Regions from separate parts of the Arthrobacter sp. CAN_A6 genome, predicted to be linked through region 2. Evidence: riboswitches for the same ligand, from Rfam matches in the RefSeq annotation. Region 2 holds a riboswitch; the other holds the start of a gene.

Region 1 (3,402 bases), on a different contig from region 2:
CCCATTGCCGCATCCGACGTCGACAACGGGGAGGGTGAGGTCCATCCACTTCTGGATAAGACCTTCGTACTGGTTCCACTCAGCGTCCGAAGCGGAGTCCCACAACACCTCTCCGCCGGCTCCGGTCTGCCGCACGCGGCTCCAGTATCCCTCCCAGGCCTTGGTCGGATCCCGGGGCGCCCGCGTGGAGAGGAGGGCAACCCGCGGCACCATGCGGGCCTGGTCGATGAAATTCGGCATGAGGCCACCTTAGGACGTCACGCCAGCAACTCGCGCACCATCGGTATCACTTTCGTTCCGTACAGCTCTACGCTGTGCATCAGTTTTTCGTGCGGCAGCGGCCCGGCGCTGTACTTCATGTCGAAGCGGTCGATTCCGAGGGTGGTCGCAGTGGCGGCGATCTTCCTCGCGACGGTCTCCGGCGAGCCCACATAGAGGGAGCCGCCGTCGGCCTCGGCGTCGAACTCCGCCCTTGTGGTAGGGCCCCAGCCGCGCTCGGCGCCGATGCGGTCGCGCAGGATCCGGTTGTCGGGCCAGAGCTCCTCGCGGGCCTGCTCGTCGGAGTCGGCGATGTAGCCGGGCGAATGCACGCCGATGGGGAGCGTCGGCCGACCCAGTTGGGCGAGGGCGCGGTGGTACAGATCAACATAGGGTGCGAAGCGGGATGGATCGCCCCCGATGATGGCCAGCATGAGGGGCATTCCGTAGCGTGCGGCGCGCACCACGGATTCGGGGCTGCCGCCGACGCCGATCCACGTCTTCAGGCGCCCGGATTCCGTGGGCGGATAGACGCGATGGTCGGTCAGGCCCGGGCGGGTGCGGCCGCTCCAGTTCACCGGCTCTTCCTTGATGAGTTCGGCGAAGAGGCTCAGCTTTTCCTCGAAGAGCTCCTCGTACTGCGAGAGCTCGAAACCGAAGAGCGGGAAGGACTCGGTGAAGGACCCGCGGCCGAGGATCACTTCGGCGCGCCCGTTGGACGCCGCATCGAGAGTTGCGAACCGCTGGTACACCCGGACGGGGTCATCGGAGCTCAGGACCGTGACGGCCGAGCCCAGTCGGATCCGCGTGGTCCTGCCGGCGATGGCGGCAAGGACCGTCTCGGGCGCCGAGACCGCAAAATCGTCCCGATGGTGTTCGCCGACACCGAAGAAGTCGATTCCCACCTGGTCGGCCAGCACGGCTTCCTCGATCACGTTACGGATCACCTGCGGGTAGGGAACCAGTGTGCCGTCACTTCCCCTCGTGACGTCGCCGAAGGTATCCAGTCCCAGTTCGAGGTGCCGTGCCATGGTTGACGCTCCCGTGTCCTTGTAGTCGACCCACTCTGGATCCTGGGAGCTACAACGCGGCCGTTCCGGGCCTCATTCCCGATCCGCATGCAGATGCATGGTTCGTGTCGGGGCCTTCGGCTCGTCCAGGTCTCCCTTCCTGCGGTGCGCATTCCTCGATACCGCGAGAGTTCGGCCGGCTTTTGCCCGACCCACCACCACGCGGTAAGCTTGTGAGAAGGACCACACACAATTGAATACGCCATTGACCTGCAGCGGGAGAGTTCTACCGCGAAAGTCGACTCCGGTAGGCGCCGTAGGAGCAAATCCTCCCCAGGAATCTCTCAGGCCCAGTACCGCTGCGGTTAGGCAACTCTGGAAAGCAGCACTGCATCCTCCCGCGTTTTCTCGCGGAACCTGCGGCGCTCACCGACGGTGCAAGCAGGCGTTCATGCCTTGCGGAAACTCTCAGGTCCCCTACAGAGCGGGGAGGAACCCACCACGTAGGCGCACCCACGCGCACCCACCTGACGTATGGAGTTCCCATGACAGCCTCCCCGGAAACGGCTTCAACCTTCGCAGACCGGCATATCGGCCCCCGCCCGTCCGACGCCGGTCGGATGCTGGAGGTGCTCGGCTACCCCAGCATCGACAAGCTCGTCGACATCGCTGTACCTGCCAGCATCCGTTCCGAGCGCGCACTGAACCTTCCCGGCGCGCTGAGCGAATCGGAGGTCCTCGTCCAGCTGCGTGCCATGGCGGGGAAGAACAGGACCGCGGTCCAGATGATCGGGCAGGGCTACTTCGACACCGTCACGCCCCCCGTGATCCGCCGCAACGTGCTCGAATCCCCCGCCTGGTACACGGCCTACACGCCCTACCAGCCCGAGATCTCGCAGGGACGCCTCGAAGCGCTCCTCAATTTCCAGACCATGGTGCAGGACCTCACCGCCCTCGACATCGCCAACGCCTCGCTGCTCGACGAAGCCTCCGCCGTAGCCGAAGCGGTGCTGCTCATGCGCCGCACCGGCAAGAACAAGGGCCGCACGGTGATCGACGCCGACGCCCTCCCCCAGACCGTCGCCGTCGTGCGCGGCCGCGCCGAAGCCCTCGGCTTCGAAGTGGAGATCGCCGACCTCTCGACCGGACTGCCGGACGGCGACATCAACGGCATCGTCCTGCAGCAGCCCAGCGTTTCGGGAGCCATCCGCGACTACAAGGCAGTGATCGACGCCGCCAAGGAGCGTGGCGCACTCGTCACCGTCGCCGCAGACCTCCTCGCACTGACCCTCATCACCCCTCCCGGCGAGCAGGGCGCCGACATCGCCGTCGGCTCGGCCCAGCGCTTCGGTGTCCCGCTCTTCTTCGGCGGGCCGCACGCCGCGTACATGGCCGTCCGCAAGGGACTCGAGCGCATGCTCCCCGGACGGCTCGTCGGCGTCTCGAAGGACGCTGACGGCGCGCCCGCCTACCGTCTGGCACTCCAGACCCGCGAGCAGCACATCCGCCGCGAGAAGGCGACGTCGAACATCTGCACCGCGCAGGCACTGCTCGCGATCGTCGCCAGCATGTACGCGGTGTATCACGGGCCGGAGGGGCTGAAGGCCATCGCGCGCACCACGCACGAGCGTGCCGTGCAGCTCGCCGACCTGCTGGCCGGGACCGATGCCACAGTGGTCCACACCGAGTTCTTCGACACGCTGCTGGTGAAGGCGCCGGGCAAGGCTGCCGACCTCGTGCAGCAGGCCGAGGAGCAGGGCTTCAACCTGCGCCGCATCGACGCCGACCACTTCGGCATCTCCTGCGACGAGACCACCACCGTGCAGCACGTCGAGGCGCTCGCCGGGATCCTCGGGGCGGAGATGACGGGATCCGCCGGTGCCGACGGATCCTCCGCCACCGGCGGAACGAGCCGCATTCCCCAGGAGCTGCAGCGGACGTCGCGGTTCCTGACCCACCCCGTCTTCTCGATGCACCGCTCCGAAACCGCCATGCTGCGCTACCTGCGCCGCCTGTCGGACAAGGACTTGGCGCTGGACCGCACCATGATCCCGCTCGGCTCGTGCACCATGAAGCTCAACGCCACAGTGGAGATGGAGTCCATCTCCTGGCCCGAGTTCGCCTCGATCCACCC
Region 2 (3,402 bases):
TTGTGCACGACTCATCGTTGGTGTTGAGTGTGCTGAGAATTTTGGCGATCTCGATCGGGGCGACGGCGCAGCCCAGACGGGATCCGGTCATGGCGAACTTCTTGCTGAACGTGTAGAGGATCACGGTGCGCTCCGCCATGCCGGGAAGCGAGGCGATGGAGCTGGAGACACCCTCATAGCGCGTCTCGAAGTACGCCTCATCGGAGAGTACCCAGAGGTCGTGCTCCTGGGCGAGCTGTGCGATAGCCTCCCGCTCGGCCGACGTCGACTCAGCCGAGATGGGGTTCTGCAGGTCGTTGTAGATGATTGCGACAGTATTCGGGGTGATCGATGCGCGCACCTGGTCGAGATCGATCGCGAAGCCCTCGCTCGTGGGCAGGTAGCGGTAAGGCACCGCTGTGCCACCGAGGTACTCGATCTGCGATTCGTAGATCGGGAAGCCGGGGTTGGGATAGAGCACTTCCTGGCCGGGGTTCATGACCGTCTGCAGGAATTTCGTGATCACGGGCTTGCCGCCCGTCATCACGACCACGTTGTCAGGGGTGAACTCAATACCTCGGCGGGCCCCAAGATCGTCGGCGAGTGCCTCGCGCAACTGCGGGATGCCGGGGCCCGGGCAATAGCCCGTATAGCCGTCGGCGATGGCCCGGTTCATGGCTTCGACGATATGCGGGGCCGTCGGGATGTTGATGTCGCCGAGATGGAAGGGGTACACGAGGTTCCCCTTCGCCTTCCAGGCGGCCGCGGCTTGGGCGACGCTAAAGGCGGTTTCGGTGCCCAGACGTTCGAGCCGGTTCGCGAGTTGCTGCATGCTGTTCCACTCCTCATCGAGATTGTGATCGATCTTCTTCGGTAATAATTGCTGCTTTTGCGTCGTGGCGGCGGTTAGGCAGGGTTGACTGGTGCCTTTCCGAGGCCCACGGCCAGGAACTTTTTGCGGACGTGGTTCTTAGTCCGTTTCCGGGCCGATGTAGTAGGGGCAGTCCTGGCTACCCGGTTCACCGGAACAAGTTTCCTCCTGAACCTCAGGCTGCTCCCCGACGCTGGTGGTTAGCATATTTTGCGGGCTTGTTGTCATGGTTTTCCTTGTTCACACAGCCGCCCCAATACTGCAGCGTCCACGAACTCGGGATGTTTCCTGAACACCGGGCCCAGAGAGTCTAAGACCTCGATCACAACCTGGTGGAACTCCGTCTCACCCGGGTTACGTCGGAATACCTCATCACGCACAGAAGACAACGCTGAATCCATGGAACTCCCCGATCTCGGCAACAAAGCCCTCCGGAAGACGGAGGACAAAACGTTTTAGGCCCTGCCCTGCGAGATCTCGGGCTGATACGGGGTGGTAGGCCGTGTACCAAGCGGGAGCTTCCAGGACGTTGCGACGGATGATCGGTGGCGTGATGGTGTCGTAGTAACCCTGCCCGATCATCTGAACGACGGTCTTATTCTTGGCCACCAGCTCACGGAGTTCAGCCAGTACCTCGGTTTCACTGCGGGCATCGCCCAATGAGAGCGGTCCGTCAATACGGATCGAGTCAGGAACCGCGCTGTCAACGAGACCGTCGCCGCTGTCGTAGCCCACAGCCTTGAGCATGGTGTCGATGTCCGACTGGCGCCGGGCACCGATATGGCGGTCAGCGAAAATGGCCGGAGAAGATTGAGCCGTCATGAAAGGAACTCCATAATTCAGGCAGCGCAACGCGCCACGATGACTTGGGTTCCTCCCCGCTCTGTATTGGACCTGAGAGTTTCCGTTTTGCCCTGCTGATAGCAGGACGCCACTTGCACCGCCGGTGAGTCCGGTTGGCCGGACTACTTTCCAGAGTTGCCTTGCCGCGGCGGTACACGGGCCTGAGAGATTCCCGGGGAGGGTTTGCTCCTACGGCGCCTGCTACACGTACCGGCAGAACTCTCCCGCCGCAGATCATAAGCAGTTCACTTGTAGTGATACGCGACACACGTTAGCGCTAGACCTGTCGAATACGCAAATGTGGGGTTCGCGACCGGCCTGCAGCAGCGGGACATGACCTAGACCTACGACCCTGTAAGGGTAGGGAACTCGGAAACATGCACCGCGCATCGATAGTGTTTTGTGCCCGCTCAGGTAGGGGCGAGGAAGCCTCGGAGCAGCGAAGCGGTGCCATGAAGGTGATCCTGGGACGCCCTCCACATCGCCCCTAAGGATTGCATCGACGATGTCCTGATGCTGCCGGTTCGAGTGCTCTAGGTTCGGCTCAAGAAGCGGGATCCGATCCAGAAGGTCGCTAACTTTCGAACGTACATCCGCCACCGCATGGGCGAGGCTCGGCGATCCGACCACCTCGGCAATCGCGACATGGAATCGGGCATCCTTTGGGCGGTATTCACCCGTCGACGCCCGAGAGACTTCATCGAGAGCCTTCAGCAGGTGGCTGCGCTGTGCCGGAGACAGCCGCGCCCCAGCGGCCAGTGATGCCGCTGCGGGCTCAAGGACGCCACGGAACGTCAGGACGTCCTCCACCTCCTCAGGGTTCAACTTCGGGAGCACGTCAGCGACGACAGTCGGACGGAAGCACACATAGGTTCCTCCGTAGGGTCCCCGCTGCACCTCGACAAGAACCAGGCACGCCGTCCATCGAAAGTCCCCGCGATCAAGCAAGCTACTGCAGCCCCACACAACGGGGACCACTACTGCCCGGCTACAGCGGGTCCATCCAGTCAAAAGGAGCTTCGCTGTGAGCCTTGCCCCCGAGAGCCTCGCCTGCTGCGCATCGAGGCGCGCAATGCCGAGACGCCGGTCGATCGCTGGGTGAAGCCCGGCGAATTCGTCGAACTGAGTGAGGAGGCGGAAGAGATCGGCTTCCTCGGCGTCATGAGCGGCCCGCTTGTGCGCTCGTCCTATCGTGCGGGCCGCCTCTGGGCGCGGGCCATGCGCAAGAAGGGCCTCGAACTGCCCTCAGAACTCGCGCACCTCGACGACTCCGGCTCCGCCTCCCAGGAAGCATCCTCACTTCTCGCCGGCTAACGCACAATGCCTCTAATAAGGTCCTCGCACTGATCTTGTTCTGCCAACGCCAAGCTGCTCGGCCGCTGCCGCTGAGTTTGGTTGTACCACTGTGGTGCTGGTGCAGTACCAAGCGAAGAAGTCATCTGATCGCATCTCTTTCTGCGCCCGGGTCCTACGGGCTGGAAAACAGGCCTTCCGGCGCCGGCACAACAGGCAGCGGTTTGCTGGCTGGTGCATGGGTGGTCAACGTGCACCCCTTGAAAGGTCCCTTGCTGTAGAACAGTGCCCGCATCGTCGGATCAGCGTGGTTCCTCCACCAGTCGGACATGCCGGTTCCCCCATCCAGCCTCAGAGTTTCCCACGCCCTCCACAGGGCGCTGAGGCGACTAACGGCCTCCGTGTGCGCCCACCAG

What was found. Region 2 has a riboswitch for glycine ahead of IWX75_RS15840 (glycine dehydrogenase (aminomethyl-transferring)). Riboswitches for the same ligand answer to the same signal wherever they lie in the genome.
Region 1: another riboswitch for glycine. It lies ahead of gcvP (aminomethyl-transferring glycine dehydrogenase); the one in region 2 lies ahead of IWX75_RS15840 (glycine dehydrogenase (aminomethyl-transferring)).

Annotation. Positions count from the first base shown of each region.
Region 1 is NZ_JADOUV010000001.1:203,340-206,741, forward strand. Features, by position in the region: gene IWX75_RS00995 (class I SAM-dependent methyltransferase) at 1-240, opposite strand, end outside; gene IWX75_RS01000 (LLM class flavin-dependent oxidoreductase) at 258-1,289, opposite strand; glycine riboswitch at 1,535-1,637, shown strand; gene gcvP (aminomethyl-transferring glycine dehydrogenase) at 1,814-3,402, shown strand, end outside.
Region 2 is NZ_JADOUV010000014.1:21,552-24,953, reverse strand. Features, by position in the region: gene IWX75_RS15845 (pyridoxal phosphate-dependent aminotransferase) at 1-811, opposite strand, end outside; partial or broken gene IWX75_RS15840 (glycine dehydrogenase (aminomethyl-transferring)) at 1,312-1,672, opposite strand; glycine riboswitch at 1,724-1,831, opposite strand; glycine riboswitch at 1,833-1,930, opposite strand; gene IWX75_RS17895 (FadR/GntR family transcriptional regulator) at 1,928-2,503, opposite strand; partial or broken gene IWX75_RS15830 (lipoyl synthase) at 2,777-3,007, shown strand; gene IWX75_RS15825 (DUF4913 domain-containing protein) at 3,162-3,402, opposite strand, start outside.